DNA from 3 places in the Streptomyces sp. NPDC017979 genome. Region 3 is predicted to be linked to each of the others. Evidence: predicted binding sites of a transcription regulator. Region 3 holds the regulator's gene; each other region holds the start of a gene.
The links. Region 3 encodes HrcA, which represses chaperone genes, less so after heat shock. Its sites were predicted from a motif close to TTNGCACTCNGNNNNNCNGAGTGCNAA; they were not measured.
Positions count from the first base shown of each region.

Region 1: a site for HrcA is predicted at 5,501-5,527, ahead of groL (chaperonin GroEL). Genes of this name have one in related genera too.
Region 2: a site for HrcA is predicted at 4,993-5,019, ahead of groES (co-chaperone GroES). Genes of this name have one in related genera too.

Region 1 covers NZ_JBIRGU010000002.1:164,515-171,893, reverse strand. The annotation lists gene ACH4E8_RS06720 (alpha/beta fold hydrolase) at 1-1,278, opposite strand, end outside; gene ACH4E8_RS06715 (alpha/beta hydrolase) at 1,581-3,116, opposite strand; gene groL (chaperonin GroEL) at 3,750-5,372, opposite strand; gene ACH4E8_RS06705 (cold-shock protein) at 5,745-5,948, opposite strand; gene ACH4E8_RS06700 (MoaD/ThiS family protein) at 6,411-6,686, opposite strand; gene thrC (threonine synthase) at 6,767-7,379, opposite strand, start outside.
Region 2 covers NZ_JBIRGU010000001.1:1,055,539-1,062,917, reverse strand. The annotation lists gene ACH4E8_RS04460 (RNA polymerase sigma factor) at 1-762, shown strand, start outside; gene ACH4E8_RS04455 (hypothetical protein) at 1,288-2,112, shown strand; gene ACH4E8_RS04450 (SAM-dependent methyltransferase) at 2,132-3,343, opposite strand; gene ACH4E8_RS04445 (polysaccharide deacetylase family protein) at 3,444-4,421, shown strand; gene ACH4E8_RS04440 (hypothetical protein) at 4,441-4,932, shown strand; gene groES (co-chaperone GroES) at 5,166-5,474, shown strand; gene groL (chaperonin GroEL) at 5,671-7,296, shown strand.
Region 3 covers NZ_JBIRGU010000003.1:275,968-283,346, forward strand. The annotation lists gene ACH4E8_RS10770 (HEAT repeat domain-containing protein) at 1-651, shown strand, start outside; gene ACH4E8_RS10775 (DUF3097 domain-containing protein) at 688-1,503, opposite strand; gene ACH4E8_RS10780 (MBL fold metallo-hydrolase) at 1,514-2,236, opposite strand; gene hrcA (heat-inducible transcriptional repressor HrcA) at 2,447-3,475, shown strand; gene dnaJ (molecular chaperone DnaJ) at 3,476-4,615, shown strand; gene ACH4E8_RS10795 (nitronate monooxygenase) at 4,767-5,861, shown strand; gene ACH4E8_RS10800 (16S rRNA (uracil(1498)-N(3))-methyltransferase) at 5,858-6,601, shown strand; gene ACH4E8_RS10805 (hypothetical protein) at 7,060-7,379, shown strand, end outside.

The DNA of each region.
Region 1 (7,379 bases), on a different contig from region 3:
CTGCGAGTCCCATTCGTTGTGCACGATGAGCGCGCCGACCCGGTTGTCCACGACGGTGGCGGGCTCGACGTTGTCGTCCCAGAAGGCACAGGGGTTGATGTGCGAGGCGAAGTCCCCGTAGAGGGGGAAGCGGGCCGCGTCCCGCCGGGCCTCCTTGCGGTACGTCCGCGGGTCCTTCGGCCACGGCGCGTCGCCGCAGCTCACGGTCCACAGGGCGGAGGCGAACCCCTCGTCCATCTGCAGGCCGGGCAACTCCGGGGTGGGCTTCCCGGCCGCGGCGTCCCGCAGCACCTGCACGGACTCCGTCGCCGTGCTCGGCACGAAGAAGCCGGGGCGCATCCTGGCCCGTATCTCGTCGCCGTCGAGCAGGGTCGTACCGACCTTGATCGGGGTGCGGTTCGCCTGGGCGACCAGGCCCCAGAACGTCTTGGAGACCGCGCCCGGCGTCGCCCCCAGACCGAACTGCGCATCGCGCTCGGCCGCCCACCGCGTCCAGCGCGCGTACGCCTTCTCCGTCTCCGGCGCCCACAGCTGGAAGTCCGCCCGCCAGGCCCGCTTGGGGTCGACCGCGCTGTCCAGCACGAACCGGTCGGCCCGGCGGGGGAACAACTGGGTGTAGACCGCGCCCAGATACGTCCCGTACGAATAGCCGAAGAAGTTGATCTTCTTCTCACCGAGCGCGGCCCGGATCGCGTCCATGTCCCGCGCCGTGTTGCGCGTGGTGATGTGCTTCAGGTCGGCGCCGTGCTTCGCCCGGCACTTGTCCGCGAAGGAGCGCGCGAGCGCGGTGTCCCGGGCGAACGTCCGCTCCTTGAAGGGGCGTTCCATCACGAGGTCTTCCGGGGTCAGCCCACAGCGCACGGGGGCGCTCTGCCCGACGCCGCGGGGATCGAAACCGATCAGGTCGTACCGGTCCTTGACGGACTGCGGCAGCAACTCCCGCATCATCAAAGGCATGTCGAGGCCGTCACCGCCGGGTCCACCGGGGTTGAACAGCAGGACCCCGCGCCGCTTGGCCGGGTCCGCCGCGCTCAGCCGGGAGATCGCGACGTCGATCTTCTTGCCGCCGGGCGCCCCGTAGTCCAACGGCACCTTGACGCTGGCGCACTCGAACGCCGCGGGCTTGTCGGCGCTGCACCGCTGCCAGGCCGGCTGCTGCGCACCGGGCCCGGGCAGCGGAGCTGCGGGCGCGGCCACGGCCGCCGGGGTCAGGGGCACGAGCACGCCCGTGGCGAGCATGCCCACTGCGAGCACGGGGGCCAGTCTTCTGGCTTGCACGAAGGTCGTTCCTTCCGTTCGTGGCGTCGCGCACCGGTGGTCAGTCCGGGGCGCGCTGGGGACACCGGCCGACCAGAATCGGACAGCCGGCAGTTCAGGGGGTGGGGCGGCCGCACGAGGGACGGGGATCGTACGGCCGCCCCGGGGCCGGGCCGGCCAGTCGAGCCGGCCCGGCGATCAGGTGGTCAGCCGATCAGGCGGCCCGTGCGAGCACGCGGGCGGGGATCACCCGGGCCGGGATCGGGCCGGCGGGCACACGGGCTGGCGGCCGAGGGTCGGGGCCGGCCGGCCGGTTGCCCGGCTCAGCGGGCCGAGCCCGCGCCTATGCCCGCCCACATCTGCGGCAGTTCCATCGGAGCCCCGCGCCGGGCCCCCGGCTCCGCCCGACACGTCACGTCCTTCGCCGGAAGCCGCCCCGTCACCAGATACGCCGACGTCACGTCACTGGCGCAGGCGTTGCCGAAGAGGTACACGCCATGGCCCTCGCCCTCGTCGACCGTGACCATCCGGGCCCCCTGCATCGCCCGGTGCATGCCGCGCGCCGTCGTCAGCGGAGTCTGCGAGTCCCACTCGTTCTGCACGATCAGGGCCGGGACGCGGTTCCTCACCTTGGTGACCCGCTCGGCCGGGCCGTCCCAGAACGCGCACGGAGTGATGGACGAGGCGAAGTCCCCGTACAGCGGGTGGCGGACCGCGCCGCGCTCCGAGTCCTTGCGGTACGTCTCCGGGTCACGGGGCCAGGCAACGTCGCTGCACACCACCGTGAACTGCGACGAGGCGAGGTTGTCCGGCATCTCCGGATCCACCGGGACGTTGGGCACCGGCTTGCCCGCCGCCGCCTCCTTGAGCATCACGGTCCGCTCGGTCGCCTCCTTCACGGAGAAGAAGGAGGCACGCATCGCGTCGCGTATCTCGACGCCGGAGAACTTGCGGTCGCCGACGGTGATGGGCGCCCGGTCGGCCTGGGCGACGACGCCGTGGAACGTCCGCGCGACCGCGGCCGGGCTCGCGCCGAGGCCGTACTGCGCATGGCGCGCGGCGGCCCATCGCGTCCACCGGTCGAACGCCCGCTCCGCCTCCGGCGCCCAGATGCGGAACGTCTCCCGCCACGCCTTCTCCGGATCGACCGCGCTGTCCAGCACGATCCGGTCGGCCCGGTGCGGGAACAACTGGGTGTAGACCGCGCCCAGATACGTCCCGTACGAGTAGCCGACGTAGCTGATCTTCTTCTCACCGAGCGCGGCCCTGATCGCGTCCATGTCGCGCGCCGTGTTGCGGGAGGTGAAGTGCTTCAGGTCGGCGCCGTACTTCGCCCGGCACTTGTCCGCTATGGACTTGGCGCGCAGCACGTCGGCGGTGAAGGTGCTCGGGGCGTACGGACGCGGCCAGCCCTTCTCTTCGGCGGTCAGCCCGCAGCTGAGCGGGGTGCTCTTGCCGACCCCCCGGGGATCCATGCCGATCAGGTCGAAGCGGTCCCGCAGGGACTGGGGCATCTCCTTGTGGAGGTCCAGCGGCAGGGTGAGCCCTTCGCCGCCGGGCCCGCCGGGGTTGGAGAACAACACCCCGTGCCGCTGCGCCGGATCGGCCGCCTTGATCCGGGAGATCGCGACGTCGATCTTCTTGCCGCCGGGGTGCCGGTAGTCCAACGGCACTTCGACCGTGGCGCACTCGAAGTACGCGGGGGTGTCGGGCCCGCAGCGCTGCCACGCGAGCCCCGCCGATGCGGCGGCCGGCGCGGACGAAGCGGCCTGCGCGGACGGAGGTGGCTGCGGGGCGGCGACCGCCACCGCCGGAGTCAGGGCCGCGAGCACGCTCACCGCGAGACCCGCCGCGAGCACGGGAACGGCGGAAACGACGGGAACTACGGAGGCAAGGGGAACAGGGCGTCGTACCAACACGGAAGGGTCCTCCCGCTCGGCTGTCTGGACACCCACGACCTTGGCGTGACGGGACCCCTTCGCGAATCACCCGCCAAGAGGTAGCTGAGTAAGCCTGCGGTCTTATCCCGTCGACGTCCGGGTCATTCTGCGGATGCAGTTGAATTCCGCCACTCTCAGGGGACGATTATCGGCCGCTTCGCTCCGCCCCGGCGACCCCCTGCAATTGCATGCGCCTCAGGGGCGAATAAGGGCCGAGCCCAGGGCTCGACTAGGGGTCCGCAACAGGGTCCGACTCAGGGGCGGATCAGGGGTCAACTCAAGGTTCGACGCCAGGGTTCGACTTCGGGTCAACCGGCTGGAGTTTCGAAACACGGATTCAAAAATCCGAGTGCGGAGAAAGGCCCTGCACACCAAACCACCGGTCACACCAAACCACCGGTCGCGCCAAACCGCCCGTCACACCAAGGCGCGGGCAAGCCAAAGTGCCAAGCAGGCCAAAGGCCGGGCACGCCGAAGGGCGGCACCCCCTGGGAGTGGGGTGCCGCCCTTCGTACGTAACCGGCCTTGCCGATCCTGGAGATGTCTCCCGGATCAGAAGTCCATGTCACCGCCCGGCATGCCGCCCGGAGCAGCCGCAGCGGCCTTCTCCGGCTTGTCGGCGATGACGGCCTCGGTGGTCAGGAACAGCGCGGCGATCGACGCGGCGTTCTGCAGCGCGGAGCGCGTCACCTTCGCCGGGTCGAGGATGCCCTCGGCGATCATGTCGACGTACTCGCCGGTCGCGGCGTTCAGACCGTGACCCGGGGTCAGGTTGCGCACCTTCTCGACCACGACGCCGCCCTCAAGGCCACCGTTGACGGCGATCTGCTTGAGCGGGGCCTCCAGGGCCAGCTTGACGGCGTTGGCACCGGTGGCCTCGTCGCCGTCGAGCTCCAGCTTCTCGAAGACGGCGGACGCCTGGAGCAGCGCGACGCCACCACCGGCGACGATGCCCTCCTCGACGGCGGCCTTCGCGTTGCGAACGGCGTCCTCGATGCGGTGCTTGCGCTCCTTGAGCTCCACCTCGGTCGCGGCGCCGGCCTTGATGACGGCCACGCCGCCGGCCAGCTTCGCGAGGCGCTCCTGGAGCTTCTCGCGGTCGTAGTCCGAGTCGGAGTTCTCGATCTCGGCGCGGATCTGGTTGACCCGACCGGCGACCTGGTCGCTGTCACCGGCGCCGTCGACGATGGTCGTCTCGTCCTTGGTGATGACGACCTTGCGGGCGCGGCCGAGCAGGTCGAGGCCCGCGTTCTCCAGCTTGAGGCCGACCTCCTCGGAGATGACCGTGCCGCCGGTGAGGATGGCGATGTCGTTCAGCATCGCCTTGCGGCGGTCGCCGAAGCCCGGAGCCTTGACGGCGACGGACTTGAAGGTGCCGCGGATCTTGTTGACGATCAGCGTGGACAGGGCCTCGGCCTCGACGTCCTCGGCGATGATCAGCAGCGCCTTGCCGGACTGCATGACCTTCTCCAGCAGCGGGAGCAGGTCCTTGACCGAGGAGATCTTGGAGTTGACGACGAGGATGTAGGGGTCGTCGAGGACGGCCTCCATGCGCTCCATGTCGGTCGCGAAGTACGCCGAGATGTAGCCCTTGTCGAAGCGCATGCCCTCGGTGAGCTCCAGCTCCAGACCGAAGGTCTGGGACTCCTCGACCGTGATGACGCCTTCCTTGCCGACCTTGTCCATGGCCTCGGCGATCAGCTCGCCGATCTGGGTGTCAGCGGCGGAGATGGAGGCGGTGGAGGCGATCTGCTCCTTGGTCTCCACGTCCTTGGCCTGCTCGAGCAGGGCGGCGGAGACGGCCTCGACGGCCTTCTCGATGCCGCGCTTGAGGGCCATCGGGTTGGCGCCGGCCGCGACGTTGCGCAGTCCCTCGCGGACCAGGGCCTGGGCCAGAACCGTGGCGGTGGTCGTACCGTCGCCGGCGACGTCGTCCGTCTTCTTGGCGACTTCCTTGACCAGCTCGGCGCCGATCTTCTCGTACGGGTCCTCCAGCTCGATCTCCTTGGCGATGGACACGCCATCGTTGGTGATCGTGGGGGCGCCCCACTTCTTCTCAAGGACGACGTTGCGACCCTTGGGGCCAAGGGTGACCTTGACGGCGTCAGCGAGCTGGTTCATCCCGCGCTCGAGACCGCGCCGTGCCTCCTCGTCGAACGCGATGATCTTTGCCATGTGAGGTGTCCTCCACGGACTGGGTGGGAAGCTCTATTGGACCGCGTTGGCGCCCGCGACGGACGGCCTGCTGCACCAGATGGCTCCATGCGCCACAAGGCGAGCGGGCCTCACCGACCCGGCCCTTCGTAGCACTCTCACCCGGAGAGTGCTAACGCCAATGATTAGCACTCGCCACCCGAGAGTGCAAGCGCCCTACCCGTGCTCGCCTCCGCGACGAAGGGAACCGGCCGCGCCGGAAGCAAGCCCCCGAGGAGGCCCCGCAGCGGCGGCGAAGACATCGGGAGAACCGCCCCGACCACGCACAGAAGGGCCTTGCACCCCGGCCGGGGTGCAAGGCCCTTCAAGTGCGTGAATACGCCGGAGCGGGATTCAGGCCGAGATCTTCACCATGTCGGCCTGCGGGCCCTTCTGCCCCTGCGAGATCTCGAACTCGACTCGCTGACCCTCCTCCAGGGTGCGGTAGCCGTCCATCTGGATCGCGCTGTAGTGGACGAATACGTCCGCACCACCGTCGACCGCGATGAAGCCGTACCCCTTCTCCGCGTTGAACCACTTGACGGTGCCCTGAGCCATGCCCAACTCCCCTATTACTGGCCCTTGCACAGGACCGCACCTCGCGGACCCGGGTCAGACCCCTACCCGCTCACTGGAGTGCGCCGGAACGCGTCGACCGCGGCTGAATGTATCTGCCCAACTGCCCTCTGCAACAGGTCAATCGGACGAGAATTCCTGGAACCTACGATCGGGTAATTAGGCTGGATTACCGCAATTCCGGGACAAATCAGGCCGGACAAAAGGAACTTAAGCGACACAAGTACGCCACACATTGGCTGCTTCTTATCGAGCCCGGGCGCAATTCGATACGTGGGCGAGAGCGTTCGGCGAAGGGGCGTTCCCCAACTGTAGCGTGCTCAACCCTGCAGAATTGCCCCCTCCGGATGTCTCACGGAGGGGGCAATGCAACTGACTCTGGGTAATACGGCTGACTCTCGGTGACGCCGACCGCCCGCGCGGGCGGGGGCGGCGGTCCGGGTCTCAGCCGCCGGCGACCGCGGGGATGATCGAGATGCCGGCGCCGTCCGGCGTGGCGGTCTCCAGGCCCTGCTCGAAGCGGACGTCGTCGTCGTTGACGTACACGTTGACGAAGCGGCGCAGCTTGCCCTGGTCGTCCAGGACGCGGGCGGCGATCCCCGTGTGGTTCTTCTCCAGGTCGGCGATGACCTCGGCGAGGGTCGCGCCCTCGGCGGGCACCTCGGCCTGGCCGCCGGTGTAGGTGCGCAGGATGGTCGGGATGCGGACGTTGACGCTCATGGGTGCCTCTTTCGGGGCCGGTGCAGGGCCGGTACGGGGGCGGGCGGAGGGAACGGAGGGGCTGGCGGGACCTGTCGCGGTCAGCCGGCCAGACCGGCGGCGCGGAAGGCGTCCAGGCTCGGCCGGATCGTCGCCGACGGACCGGTGGTGCCGGCGACCGCGTCCAGCGTCTTGAGGCCGTCGCCGGTGTTGAGGACGACGGTGGTGAGCGTCGGGTCGAGCACGCCCGCCTCCAGCAGCTTCTTGGTGACGCCGACCGTCACGCCGCCCGCGGTCTCCGCGAAGATCCCCTCCGTGCGGGCGAGCAGCTTGATCGCCTCGACGACCTGCTCGTCGGTGACGTCCTCGACCACGCCCCCGGTGCGGCGGGCGATGTCCAGGACGTACGGGCCGTCCGCCGGGTTGCCGATGGCGAGCGACTTCACGATGGTGTCGGGCTTGACCGGCCGCACGACGTCGTGGCCCGCCTTGAAGGCGGCGGAGACCGGGGAGCAGCCCTCGGCCTGCGCGGCGATGATCCGGTACGGGCGGTCCTCGACCAGACCCAGCTTGATCAGCTCCTGGAGCCCCTTGTCGATCTTGGTGAGCTGGGAGCCGGAGGCGACGGGGACGACGATCTGGTCCGGGATGCGCCAGCCGAGCTGCTCGCAGATCTCGTACGCGAGGGTCTTGGAGCCCTCGGCGTAGTACGGG
Region 2 (7,379 bases), on a different contig from region 3:
GCGGGCGTCCCCTTCGAGGTGCCGTACGGCCCCGATCGCGCGACCCGCCTCGGCTCCGTGCTCGACGTGATCTACCTGGTCTTCAACGAGGGGTACTCCGCGACCAAGGGCGACGACTGGGTCCGGCCCGGGCTCGTCGAGGACGCGCTGCGGCTCAGCCGCCAACTCGCGGCGCTGATGCCGGCCGAGCCGGAGGTCCACGGGCTGAACGCGCTCCTGGAGGTCCAGGCGTCCCGCGTCCCGGCCCGCACCGACGCCGACGGCCGGCCCGTGCTGCTCGCCGCCCAGAACCGGTCCCGCTGGAACCGCCTCCTGATCCACCGCGGCTTCGAGGCGCTGGCCCGCGCGAGCGCCCTGACGACCGCGGCGGGGACGCCGCCGGGGCCGTACGTCCTCCAGGGCGCCATCGCCGCGTGCCATGCGCGCGCGGTGCGCTACGAGGACACCGACTGGCGCACGATCGCAGTGCTGTACGGGCAACTGGCCGCGGTCGCCCCCTCCCCGGTCGTCGAACTCAACCGCGCCGTCGCGATCTCCATGACGGACGGCCCGGAAGCGGCCCTCGCCCTGGTGGACGCGGTCGCCGACGATCCGGCGCTGAAGGACTACCACCTGCTCCCGAGCGTCCGCGGCGACCTCCTGGCCCGCCTCGACCGCCCGGCGGAGGCCGCCGCCCAATTCACCAGGGCCGCGGCCCTGACCCACAACGCGCGTGAACGCGCCCTCCTCCTGACCCGCGCGGCGACGTGCGGCCCGGCGTAGGCCGCGACGCCGGCGCGGCGGGCGGCTTGTCGCGCAGCCCCGCGAGCAGGGGGATTCCCCCCAGCGCCTCCTGGACACCTGCGCCGTTGCCCTGCGGGCGGGTTGGTCTCTGCGGCTCGGTGGTGGGTTGATCGCGCAGTTCTGCTTTCTGCGCCAGAGGGAATGGGGACCCCCAGCCCCTGTTTCGCTGCCCCATCACTGGCCTGCGGCTGAGTTGGGGGTGGTGCCCACGCCCGCAGGGCACAGGGGGCAGGACTGCGCGACAAGCCACCCACCGGGCCGAGGTGACCAACCCCGCCCTGCGGGCCTACGGCGGGTGTGTCCAGGAGGCGCCGGGGTGTCTCCCACGTCCCCCGGGAACGGAGGGGCGGAACTGCGCGGCCAGCCCACCACCGGGGCCGCGGAGACCAGCGTCCCCGCGGGCTTACGGCGGGTGGGTCTAGGCGCGCGGGGGCACCATCACGTCCTCCGGGAACAGGGGCGGGACTGCACGATCTGTCAGCGTCGGCCGGTAGTCTCCGCCCCATGGCCGCGCACCCCCCACCCTCACCACCCCCCGGCATATCCCCGCCCGCTCCGGCAAAGCCCCCGAAGCAAGCCGCGCAGGTCCCGACGCACGAGGGCGAGCCCCCGGCGCAAGGCGCAGAGCCTCCAGCGCCCGACGGAGACGCCCCGGCCCAAGGCGACACCCCCGCAGCCCCGCCCGCCGCAGGCGACCCCGCCCCGCCCGCCGCAGGCGACCCCGCACCGCCCCGCGAACTCCGCGAAGACGCGCTCCACGACCTCACCCGCCGATCCATCGGCCCCGCCAAGCTCGGCCTCCTCCTGCTGTTCGTCCTCGGACTCGAACTCGGTTGGGCGCTCGTCGGCACCGCCCTCGTCGCGCTCGACGACATCGTGGACGCCTTCACCGTCGTGTTCGCCGTCTTCCTGACCCTCCTCGGCGCGCTCGCCCTCGTTCCGTCCGCCGTGTTCCTCGTGCGCGGGGTCCGCCAGGACCGTTCCGTACGCGCCGAGTTGAAGGAACTGGCCGCCGAGGACCGCGACCCGATCGGCGACGCCCGCTTCAACCGCGCCGCGATCACCGTGTGCTGGCTGCTCGTCTCCCTCGCGCTCGTCACCGCGGGCGTGCTGATCTCCGCTTCCGCCTCCGCGACCGGTGGCGACGCCGGCTACCTGGCCAGCGACGACACGACGTACAGCCGCTTCACGTACACGCTCGGCGCCGGTGTCGCCCTCGCCGTGCCGGGGCTGTTGGGCGTGGCGAAGGCGGTCGCGCACCACTGTTGGGCGGCGCGCCTGCTCGACCCCGTACCCGCGGCCCGCGCCCGCGGCGGTGCGCACCGCTGACCCCCGGGCCGGCGTCCCGTCAGAGCTGCGCCGGCCGCCCGATCAGCACCGTCGGCGCGCCGGCGACCCGCGTCAGGAACACCGTCGCCGCGTTCGGCCCCTGCGGCTTGACCTTCCGCCGCAACTCCTCGGGCTCGACGGCGGACCCCCGCTTCTTCACCGTCAGCACCCCGACCCCGCGCTCGCGCAGCAGCGCCTTCAACTTCTTCAGGTTGAACGGCAGCACGTCGGTGATCTCGTACGCGGTGGCGTACGGCAACTCCCGCAGCCCGTCCGCGGTGACGTACGCGATCGTCTCGTCCACCAGCCCCCCGCCCGGCAGTTCGGCCGCGACCTCGGCGACCAGGTGGGCGCGGATCACGGCGCCGTCCGGCTCGTACAGATAGCGGCCCACGGGCCGTACGGCCGGGTCCGGCAGACCGCGCCCGACCAGGGTGCACGGCTCCGCACCCGCGCCCGCCCCGCTCAGCAGGGTCGCCGACACGGCCCCGCCCGCCCCCGCGCCGAACCACAGCACCGCCTCCTTCACGTCCCCCTCGTACGAGATCCACTCGGCCGAGAAGTCCGCCGGCACCAGCTCGTGCGGGATCCCCGGCGCGATCTTGAGCGCGGCGTGCGGCCGGCGCCGGGCCGCGTCGAGGGCCCAGGACAGCGGCGGGGAGTACGCCTCGGGGTCGAAGACCCGGCCGCGTCCGCCCCGGCGCGCCGGGTCGACGAAGACGGCGTCGTACCCGGCGGTGTCCACCTCGGCGACGTCCGCGCACCGCACCTCGACCAGGTCGGTCAGCCCCAGCGCGGCGGCGTTCGCGCGGACGGTCGCGGCGGTCAGCGGGTCGCGGTCCACCGCGAGCACCCGGATGCCCGCGCGGGCCAGCGCGATCGCGTCGCCGCCGATCCCGCTGCACAGGTCCGCGACGCTGCGCACGCCGAGCGCGGCGAACCGGGCCGCCCGGTACGCGGCGACCGGCGCGCGGGTGGCCTGCTCCACGCCGTTCGCCGTGAAGTACATGCGGTACGCGTCCTCCGCGCCGAACTTGGCCACCGCCCGCTGCCGCAGCCGCGCCTGCCCCAGCGCCGCCGAGACCAGCGCGGCCGGGTGGTCGCGGCGCAGCCGCGTCGCGAGCGCCAACTCCTGGGACGGGTCGTGATCGCGCAACGCGGCGAGCAGGTCGCGGCCCTCGTCGGAGAGCAGCGCGGCGAGGGGTTCGGGGAGGTCGTTCACCTGGCCCATTGTGGGCCAGGAGGGTCACGGTCCGCCCCTGCCGGCGGTGTCGTCCGGGTCCTGCGGAGCCGTGCTGCCAGGATTCAGCGCCATGCAGCTAGTACGACAAATGCAACAAGTAAGACAAATCCATCGGACGGGGCGGCCCCGGGGCCGGGGGCGGCGGATCGGTGCGCTCGCCGGCGCGGTCCTGGTGGGCCTGCTCGGCTCCGCGTGCGGCCTCCAGGCGCCGGGCGACGGCGGCGACGGCCCGGTCCCGCACTCCGGCCAGCAGGCCGAGGCGTCCCAGATCGAGAAGGCGGAGCGGGCCGCGCAACAGGCCGGCCCGGCCGGATCGCTCGCCGCGTACGTGGAACGGGTCGAGCGGAACCAGAAGGCACGGGCGGTCGCCGCGCAGAAGTGGGGCCTGGCCAAGACCCCGCTGCCGGCGCCGCAACCGCCCGCGTCCAAGCCGTTCATCACCACCCGCAAGGGCTTCGAGGTCGAAGGCGGGGCGTCCCTGCCGCCGGTCTTCACGACCGTGCCGGTGAAGGAGAGGATCGTCTTCCTGACGATCGACGACGGCGTGGAGAAGGACCCCGACTTCCTCCGGATGATGGACGAACTCCAGATCCCCTACAGCGCCTTCCTCAGCGACTACGTGATCGACGACGACTACGGCTACTTCAAGCGGATGCGCGAACAGGGCGCCGCCCTGCACAACCACACGCTGAACCACCGCTACATGCCCGGGCTCTCCTACGACGCCCAGGAGCAGGAGATCTGCGGCCAGCAGGAGAAGCTGGAGAAGCTCTACGGGAAGCGCCCGCCGCTCTTCCGCCCGCCGTACGGCAACTACAACGGCGACACCCTGCGCGCCGCGCAGTCCTGCGGCGTCAAGGCCGTGCCGCTGTGGGCGGCGGAGGCGTTCCCGGACCACATGGAGTGGCGGGAGTGGGACCGCGACCTGCACCCGGGGGACATCATCCTGACCCACTTCCGGGGTGCGGACGACTGGAAGGGCTCCATGACCGACATGGTCCGCCAGGTGATGAAGGTGGTCACGGACAAGGGGTACGCCGTTGCGCGCCTTGAGGACTACGTGTGAGCCCGCGGCGGCGCGGACGGTGACGGGCGCAACCCCGGTTCCGGCCCCGGCTCCGGCTCCGGCTCCGGGCGCAGGTTGGCGTACGGCGGCGGGGGCGGTCGCCGCCGTCGTGCTCGGCTGCGGCGGCTGCTCCTCGCCGTCCGTGGACCCGGCCGTCTCCGTCGACCCCATCGAGCGCCTGGGGCGCCGGGCGATCCAGCCCGCGCAGTCCGCGGGCGGGGGCGCTCCGGGAGCTCAGGGGGCACCGGGGGCGCCGGTGGGGGAGCGGCGCGCCCCGGCGCGTACGCCGTCCGTCGACCCGGCCCGGTCCGTGGCCCCGGCCGTCTCCGTCGACCCGGACCCGTCGGAGCGCCCCGCGCCGGACGCCCGCACCGCGCGCCCGTCCCGTACGCCCGCCCTGCGCGCCCCGGTGCTCGCCGAGTCCGCGACGCGGCTGCTCGACCGGATCCACGACCCGCAGCGGCCCCCGGTGACCCCTGGACCGCTGCCGGAGCGGCACGCCCCCCGGTGACGGGGCTGCCGCTGCGACCCGTCGCGTGCGAGCTGCTCGGACCCGCCACGTACGAGCAAATTGGCACTCCGCTTGACCGAGTGCTAATCGCGGTCATAGTCTCGGCTCTGGCACTCCCCGCAGGAGAGTGCCAACACAGCGACGGGCAGGTCCGGCACCCGCGACGACGGATCGACCTGGTCGCCACCTCAGACAGTTAACCCCGTGAGATCTCCGAAGGGGGAGGTCGGATCGTGACGACCGCCAGCTCCAAGGTTGCCATCAAGCCGCTCGAGGACCGCATCGTGGTCCAGCCGCTCGACGCCGAGCAGACCACGGCTTCTGGCCTGGTCATCCCGGACACCGCGAAGGAGAAGCCCCAGGAGGGCGTCGTCCTCGCCGTGGGCCCGGGTCGCTTCGAGAACGGCGAGCGCCTGCCGCTCGACGTGAAGACCGGCGACGTCGTGCTTTACAGCAAGTACGGTGGCACCGAGGTCAAGTACAACGGCGAGGAGTACCTCGTCCTCTCGGCCCGCGACGTTCTCGCCATCATCGAGAAGTAAGCCGAGAAGTAAGTCGAGCCTAGGCCGGGCAGTGAGGGTTCCCCGGGGCGAGTTCCGACTCGCCCCGACGGGACCCGAGCAAACCGCGCACCGCTTGTCTTGATCCGCGCCCCTGGCACCCACTGGGACTCACGTCCGGGCGCTGGGGGCGCGGTTCTTATTCAGACGCATTTCAGAAGAGGACAGTAACGCTCCCATGGCGAAGATCCTGAAGTTCGACGAGGACGCCCGTCGCGCCCTTGAGCGCGGCGTCAACAAGCTGGCCGACACCGTCAAGGTGACCATCGGCCCCCGCGGCCGCAACGTCGTCATCGACAAGAAGTTCGGCGCTCCCACCATCACCAACGACGGCGTCACCATCGCCCGCGAGGTCGAGATCGAGGACCCGTACGAGAACCTGGGCGCCCAGCTGGTGAAGGAGGTGGCCACCAAGACCAACGACATCGCTGGTGACGGCACCACCACCGCCACCGTCCTGGCGCAGGCGCTGGTCCGCGAGGGTCTGCGCAACGTCGCCGCCGGCGCCTCCCCGGCCGCCCTGAAGAAGGGCATCGACGCCGCCGTCCGCGCCGTCTCGGACGACCTGCTGGCCACCGCCCGTCCCATCGAGGACAAGAGCGACATCGCCGCCGTCGCCGCGCTCTCCGCTCAGGACCAGCAGGTCGGCGAGCTGATCGGCGAGGCCATGGACAAGGTCGGCAAGGACGGCGTCATCACCGTCGAGGAGTCCAACACCTTCGGCCTCGAACTGGACTTCACCGAGGGCATGGCCTTCGACAAGGGCTACCTGTCCCCGTACATGGTCACCGACCAGGAGCGTATGGAGGCCGTCCTCGACGACCCGTACATCCTGATCAACCAGGGCAAGATCGCCTCCATCCAGGACCTGCTGCCGCTGCTGGAGAAGGTCATCCAGTCGGGTGGCTCCAAGCCGCTGCTGATCATCGCCGAGGACGTCGAGGGCGAGGCGCTCTCCACCCTGGTCGTCAACAAGATCCGCGGCACGTTCAACGCCGTGGCCGTCAAGGCGCCCGGCTTCGGCGACCGCCGCAAGGCGATGCTCCAGGACATGGCCACCCTCACCGGTGCCACCGTCGTCGCCGAGGAGGTCGGCCTCAAGCTCGACCAGGCCGGCCTGGAGGTGCTGGGCACCGCCCGCCGCGTCACCATCACCAAGGACGACACGACCATCGTCGACGGCGGCGGCAACGCCGAGGACGTCGCGGGCCGCGTCGCCCAGATCAAGTCCGAGATCGAGGCCACGGACTCCGACTGGGACCGCGAGAAGCTCCAGGAGCGCCTGGCGAAGCTGGCCGGCGGCGTGTGCGTGATCCGCGTCGGCGCCGCCACCGAGGTGGAGCTCAAGGAGAAGAAGCACCGTCTGGAGGACGCCATCTCCGCGACCCGCGCCGCGGTCGAGGAGGGCATCGTCTCCGGTGGTGGCTCCGCGCTCGTCCACGCCGCGAAGGTGCTCGACGGCAACCTCGGCAAGGAGGGCGACGAGGCCACCGGCGTCTCCGTCGTCCGCCGCGCCGTGGTCGAGCCGCTGCGCTGGATCGCCGAGAACGCCGGCCTGGAGGGCTACGTCATCACCTCCAAGGTCGCCGAGCTCGACAAGGGCCAGGGCTTCAACGCCGCCACCGGCGAGTACGGCGACCTGGTGAAGGCCGGCGTCATCGACCCGGTCAAGGTCACCCGCTCCGCCCTGGAGAACGCCGCGTCCATCGCCTCCCTGCTGCTCACGACCGAGACCCTGGTCGTCGAGAAGAAGGAAGAGGAGCCGGCGGAGGCCGCCCACGGCGGTCACGGCCACTCCCACTGACGCTCGCCTTCGGCGACCGAGCCCGGTGCCCCCGTCGCGGGGGCACCGGGCTCCGCCGTTCCCGCCTCCCGCCTCTCGCGCGA
Region 3 (7,379 bases):
CGCGAGTTGGCCCGCTTCGGCAGCCGGGGCGGGCTGGTGGCCGTCCACGTGCGGCTCGACGACACCGAGGACGTGCTGGTCGGCCGCTATGCCGACCGGGTGCGGGACGCCCAGGCGACCGTCCCCGCGGCCCAAGCGGTGCGGCGGATCGCGACGCTGGACGATCCGCGCGGGTGGGAGGTGTTCGTCCCGCGGGCCATCCGGCCGCGCGAAGTGCACCGGGTCCGCGCCGTGCCGCAGGTGGCTGGCTGGCGCTACGTGCCAGGCGCGCACGGCGCGCGCCCCTGCACGTGCGTCGGGTGCCGCGTGCGCGGCGGGTACGGGGCGCGGCGCCTGCGCGAGCGGTTGCCGCACCCGCTGGACGGTCCGCCGCCGCCCGTCAGGGTGCTGCTCGCCCGGGTTGCAGCCGCCGACCCGGGGGACCCGGCCGCGCTGCGGGACGCGTTGTACTGGTTCGGCACGCGTCGGCGCGGCCCGCTCGCCCAGCTGAGCCGCCTCGCCGCCCACTCCGCCCCCGAGGTGCGGGAGGGGCTGGTGTGGGCGGTCTACCGCTGGTCCACCCCGGGGGTCGCCGAACTGCTGGACGGCCTCGCCGACGACCCGCACCCGAGCGTCCGGGAGGCGGTGGAAGAAGTCCGGGCCCTGCAATGACCACCTCCCGGACCGCGACGGAAGGGGCCGGCCGCGTCACTCGCCCGTGACGAAGTCGATCAGCTCCTCCACCCGCCCCAGCAGCTCCGGCTCCAGGTCCTTGTAGGAGCCGACCCGGGACAGGATGTGCTGCCAGGCCGCGCCGGTGTTCTCCGGCCAGCCCAGCGCCCGGCACACGCCCGTCTTCCAGTCCTGCCCCCGCGGCACCGACGGCCAGCCGGGGATGCCGAGCGCGGCCGGCTTCACCGCGCCCCACACGTCGACGTACGGGTGCCCCACCACCAGCACGTGCGGATCGGTCACCGACGCCGCGATCCGGGACTCCTTCGAACCGGGCACCAGATGGTCGACCAGCACCCCGAGGCGGGCGTCCGGCGCCGGGCGGAATTCGGCCACGATCGCCGGCAGGTCGTCGATGCCCTCCAGGTACTCCACGACGACCCCTTCGATCCGCAGGTCGTCGCCCCACACCCGCTCCACCAACTCGGCGTCGTGCCGACCCTCCACGTAGATGCGGCCGGCGCGCGCCACCCGGGCCCGCGCCCCCGGGACCGCCACCGACCCCGATGCCGTGCGCGCCGGTCGGGCCGGAGCGCCCGTCCCCGGCCGCACCAGCGTGACCACCTGCCCGTCCAGCAGGAAGCCGCGCGGCTCCATGGGGAAGACCCGATGCTTGCCGAAACGGTCCTCCAGGGTCACCGTCCCCGCCTCGCAGCGCACCACCGCCCCGCAGAAGCCCGTGCTGACCTCCTCGACCACCAGGTCGGGGTCGGCGGGGTCGGCCGCCACCTCCGGCGCCGGCGCCGGCTTCTTCTTCCAAGGAGGTGTCAGATCAGGGCTGTAGCTGCGCATTCGCCCGACGCTACGACACCCCGAACCGCTCCGCCAGCGCGGCCCGCTGGGCCCGTACGAACGCCGCGTCGACCACCGCGCCGTGCCCCGGCACGTACGCCGCGTCCGCGCCGCCGAGCGCCAGCAGCCGGTCCAGCGCGGCGGGCCAGCGCGCCCCGACCGCGTCCGGCCCCGCCTGCGGCTCGCCCGACTCCTCCACCAGATCGCCGCAGAACACCACCCTCGGCTCGCCCGGCACCACCACCGCCAGGTCGTGGCCGGTGTGCCCGGGGCCGACGTTCGCCAGCAGCACCTGCCGCCCGCCGAGGTCCAGCGTGCGCTGCCCCGAGACCAGGCGGGTGGGCGCCACCAGCACCTCGGCCGCCGCAGCCGCCTCGTCCGCCGGCACCCCGTGGCGCACGGCGTCCGAGCGCAGCACCGCCGCCTCCTGCTGGAGCAGCGCGTCCACGCCGACCGCGCCGAACACCTCGGCGCCCGGGAAGGCCGCCGTTCCCATCACGTGATCGAAATGCGGGTGGCTGAGTGCGATGTGCGTCACTTCGCGGCCGGACAGCAGCGCCCCGACCTGGGCGCGCAGCTCGGCGCCCTCGCGGAGCGTGGACCCGGTGTCGTACAGCAGCGCGCCCTCCCGACCCACGACCAGGCCGCAGGTTGCGTCCCACCCCGGCAGCCGGCGCCGCCCCACCCCGTCCGCAAGCCGCTCCCAGCCGAGGTCTTCCCAAGTGACGTTCATACGGCGACGCTACTGCCAGGGTCAGTGAGGGCAGCGCCGGCCGGGAACCGACCAGGAGGGGCGCGGCGCACGGTAGCGTGATCGGTCGCCCTTGCTACGGCCGTACCCGTCGGCCGTACACTGGCACGGGAAAATCCTGGCACTCGGACCCGGGGAGTGCCAGGCGGCCATCGAGGCACGACCGAGAGACACCCGCTGGAGGTGCGCGCGATGCTGAACGAACGCAGACTCAAGGTCCTGCGCGCCATCGTCCAGGACTACGTGGGCACCGAGGAGCCCGTCGGCTCCAAGGCGCTCACCGAGCGGCACCAGCTCGGCGTCTCCCCGGCCACCGTGCGCAACGACATGGCGGTGCTGGAGGACGAGGGCTTCATCGCCCAGCCGCACACCAGCGCCGGCCGCATCCCCACCGACAAGGGGTACCGCCTCTTCGTCGACCGGCTCGCCGGGGTCAAGCCCCTGTCGGCCCCCGAGCGACGCGCCATCCAGGGCTTCCTGGAGGGCGCCGTCGACCTCGACGACGTCGTGGGGCGCACGGTGCGGCTGCTGGCGCAGCTCACCCGACAGGTCGCCGTCGTGCAGTACCCCTCGCTGAACCGCTCCACGGTGCGCCACGTGGAGCTGCTGTCCCTGGCGCCGGCCCGGCTGATGCTGGTGCTGATCACCGACACCGGCCGCGTCGAGCAGCGGGTCATCGACTGCCCCGCGCCCTTCGGCGAGGCGTCCGTCGCCGATCTGCGGGCCCGGCTGAACGGCCGGGTGGTGGGTCGACGGTTCGCGGACATCCCGCAGCTCGTGCAGGACCTCCCCGAGTCGTTCGACGAACCGGACGACCAGGGCACGGTCGCCACCGTGCTCTCCACCCTCCTCGAAACCCTCGTCGAGGAGACCGAGGAGCGGCTGGTGATCGGCGGCACCGCCAATCTCACCCGCTTCGGACACGACTTCCCGCTCACCATCCGGCCGGTGCTCGAAGCCCTTGAGGAGCACGTGGTGCTGCTCAAGCTGCTCGGCGAGGCCACGGAGTCGGGCGGCATGGGCATGACCGTGCGCATCGGTCACGAGAACGCCCATGAGGGACTCAACGCAACGTCCGTCGTTTCCGTCGGTTACGGTTCGGGCGGCGAGGCAGTTGCCAAACTCGGCGTGGTCGGACCGACCCGCATGGACTACCCCGGAACGATGGGAGCGGTACGCGCAGTGGCACGTTACGTCGGACAGATCCTGGCGGAGTCGTAAGTGGCCACGGACTACTACGCCGTACTGGGCGTACGCCGCGACGCGTCGCAGGACGAGATCAAGAAGGCGTTCCGCCGCCTCGCCCGCGAACTGCACCCGGACGTGAATCCGGACCCGAAGACCCAGGAGCGGTTCAAGGAGATCAACGCCGCTTACGAGGTGTTGTCGGACCCGCAGAAGAAGCAGGTCTACGACCTCGGCGGCGACCCGCTGTCCCAGGCCGGCGGCGCCGGTGGCGCGGGCGGCTTCGGCGCGGGCGGCTTCGGGAACTTCTCCGACATCATGGACGCCTTCTTCGGCACCGCGTCCCAGCGCGGTCCGCGCTCGCGCACCCGCCGCGGCCAGGACGCCATGATCCGGCTGGAGATCGAACTCAACGAAGCGGCCTTCGGCACGACCAAGGACATCCAGGTCGACACCGCCGTGGTGTGCACCACCTGCTCCGGCGAGGGCGCGGCGCCCGGCACGTCCGCGCAGACCTGCGACATGTGCCGCGGCCGCGGCGAGGTCTCCCAGGTCACCCGCTCCTTCCTGGGCCAGGTCATGACGTCCCGGCCCTGCCCGCAGTGCCAGGGCTTCGGGACCGTGGTCCCCACCCCCTGCCCGGAGTGCGCGGGCGACGGCCGGATCCGCTCCCGGCGCACCCTGACGGTGAAGATCCCCGCCGGCGTCGACAACGGCACCAGGATCCAGCTCGCCGGCGAGGGCGAGGTGGGCCCCGGCGGCGGCCCCGCGGGCGATCTGTACGTCGAGATCCACGAACTGCCGCACTCGGTGTTCCAGCGCCGGGGCGACGACCTGCACTGCACCGTGACCATCCCCATGACGGCGGGCGCGCTCGGCACCAAGGTGCCGTTGGAGACCCTGGACGGCATGGAGGAGGTCGACATCCGGCCCGGCACCCAGTCCGGCCAGTCGATCCCGCTGCACGGCCGCGGCGTGACGCACCTGCGCGGCGGCGGCCGCGGCGACCTCATCGTGCACGTCGAGGTCACCACGCCCAGCAAGCTCGAACCCGAGCAGGAGCGGCTGCTGCGCGAGTTGGCGAAGCTGCGCGGCGAGGAGCGGCCCCAGGGGCAGTTCCAGCCGGGCCAGCAGGGGCTGTTCTCCCGGCTGAAGGACGCGTTCAACGGCAGGTGACGGCACGGTGGGCCGACCGGCGTGACGCGCCGGTCGGCAGACCGGGGGTCGTGCGCGTGCGCTACGCGCGTGGACCCGCCGAGGGGGCGGGGGCAAACGTCGCAGCGGGGTCGATTCGTGGCGGGCCGGCCCGCGGTGGCACGATGCAGGCATGTCCTCCTCGCCCTCCATCCCGAGAACCCCGTCCGATCTCTGCCACCACCCCCTGGTGCAGGCCCCGATGGCCGGCGGCGCCTCCGGGCCCCGGCTCGCGGCGGCCGTCTCCGAGGCGGGCGGGCTCGGCTTCCTCGCGGCCGGCTACAAGACCACCGGCGGGATGTACCAGGAGGTCAAGGAGATCCGGGCGCTGACCTCCCGGCCGTTCGGCGTGAACCTGTTCATGCCGCAGACCCGGGCCGCCGACCCCAGCGCCGTCGAGGTCTACCGACAGCAACTCGCCGGCGAGGCCACCTGGTACGAGAGCGAACTCGGCGACCCGGAGACCGGCTGGGACGACGGCTACGAAGCCAAGCTGGCGATCCTGCGCGACGACCCGGTGGCGGTGGTCTCCTTCACCTTCGGCTGCCCCACCCCCGAGGTGCTCGCCTCCTTCCGCGAGGTCGGCACGTACACCGTCGTCACCGTCACCACTGTCGACGAGGCGCAGGCCGCCGCCCGCGCCGGGGCGGACGCGCTCTGCGTCCAGGGGATCGAGGCCGGCGGACACCAGGGCACCCACCGGGACGACCCCGCGGCCGACGGCAGCGCGGTCGGGCTGCTCACCCTGCTCGCGCTGGTGCGCCAAGCCGTGGACCTGCCCCTCATCGCGACGGGCGGGCTGATGCGGGGCAGTCAGATCGCGGCCGTGCTCGCCGCGGGGGCGTCCGCGGCGCAGCTCGGCACCGCGTTCCTGGTCTGCCCCGAGTCAGGGGCGCACCCGCTGCACAAGCAGGCCCTGACGAACCCGCTGTTCGCCAGGACCGAACTCACCCGCGCTTTCACCGGGCGGCCGGCCCGCGGGCTCGTCAACCGCTTCCTGCGCGAACACGGCCCGTACGCGCCCTCCGCGTACCCCGAGGTGAACCATCTGACCAGCCCCGTGCGCAAGGCCGCCGCGGCGGCGGGAGACGCCCAGGGCATGGCGCTGTGGGCCGGCCAGGGCCACCGGTTGGCCCGTGCGCTGCCGGCGGCCGAGCTGGTCGACGCCCTCGTCGCCGAGATCGCCGAAGCCGGCGAGCGCTTCGTCCGCCCGGAGGAGTCCCGGTGACCGCGCCCGTCTTCGTCGTCGACTCCCTCGAAGGCGTCGGGCCCGGCGCGGTGCTCACGCTGGAGGGGCCCGAGGGCCGGCACGCCGTGTCCGTGAAGCGTCTGACGGCCGGCGAGGAGGTCGTCCTCACCGACGGCCGCGGCCGGGGCGCGGCCGGCGTCGTGCTGCGCACCGAGGGCAAGGACCGGCTCGTGGTGGAGCCGGTCGCCTTCCCCGAGGAGCCCGTGCCCGCGCCCCGCATCACCGTCGTCCAGGCGCTGCCCAAGGGCGACCGGGGGGAGGTCGCCGTCGAGACCATGACGGAGACCGGCGTCGACGCGGTCGTGCCGTGGGCCGCTGCGCGCTGCATCACCCAGTGGCGGGGCGAGCGGGCGGCGAAGTCGCTGGCGAAGTGGCGTGCCACCGCCCGAGAAGCGGGCAAGCAGTCCCGCCGGCTGCGCTTCCCCGAGGTCGCGGAGGCGGCCACCACCAAGCAGGTGGCGGCGCTGCTCGCGGACGCGGACTTCGCGGCCGTGCTCCACGAGGAGGGGGCGCAACCGCTGGCGACGGCGGAGCTGCCGACGGCCGGGTCCATCGTCGTGGTGGTCGGCCCGGAGGGCGGGGTGTCGCCGGAGGAACTCGCGGCCTTCGAGGCGGCGGGGGCGCGGCCGTACCGGCTGGGCCGCAGCGTCCTGCGGACCTCGACGGCGGGCACGGCGGCGACGGCGCTCCTCCTCTCCCGCACGGGCCGCTGGTCCTGACCCGATCCCCCTCCGGACCGGTCCCCTGACGTCCTCGCCGCTGCCGTGCGGGAGCGTTGGTTTCTGCGGCCTGGTGGTGGGTTGTTCGCGCAGTTCCCCCCCTACGCCCAAAGGGCGTGGGGGACCTCCAAGGTCACCCGATTCGCTGCCCCGAGACTCAAGTGCGAGCTGGAACCTGGTGTTTAGGGGCGCGGGGAACTGCGCGGGCAACCCACCACGGACCGCAGAGACCAACGCGCCCGCAGGGCAACGGCGGGCGCGTCCAGGGGCGCGGGGAAGTGCGCGAGCAACCCACGGCGGTCGCGGAGGGCAGCGCACTCGCAAGGGCCTGGAGAAGGTGTCCTGAGACGGCGTTCGGGCGGCCCGGGCCGGGGGTGGTACGCCGAACGGGTGATCTCTGACCGCAACCGACCTTCCGCTCCCCGCCCCTCGGTGCCACTCTTCCGAGCATGCCGGGTATGAGACGCAGAACGACGGTGCGGGCCGCTACGGCCGGCTTGGTGGGCGCGGCGCTGATCGCGCTGACGGCGTGCGAGCCGACCGCGCACGAACTCTCCGCCAACTCCGTCTCGCTGACGACCGACCAGACCGCGACGAACACGCTGGAGCGGATCGGCTTCGACGTGCGCTGGTTCAACTGCACCGCCACGGTCGAGCGTACGGACGGGGCGAAGGACGGCTACGGCGCGAAGGACGACGCCGGGGGCGCCAAGAACGGCGACGTGGACGTACGGGGCGACGGCACCGCCGACCCGGCGCCCGGCGGGGCCACCGAGCC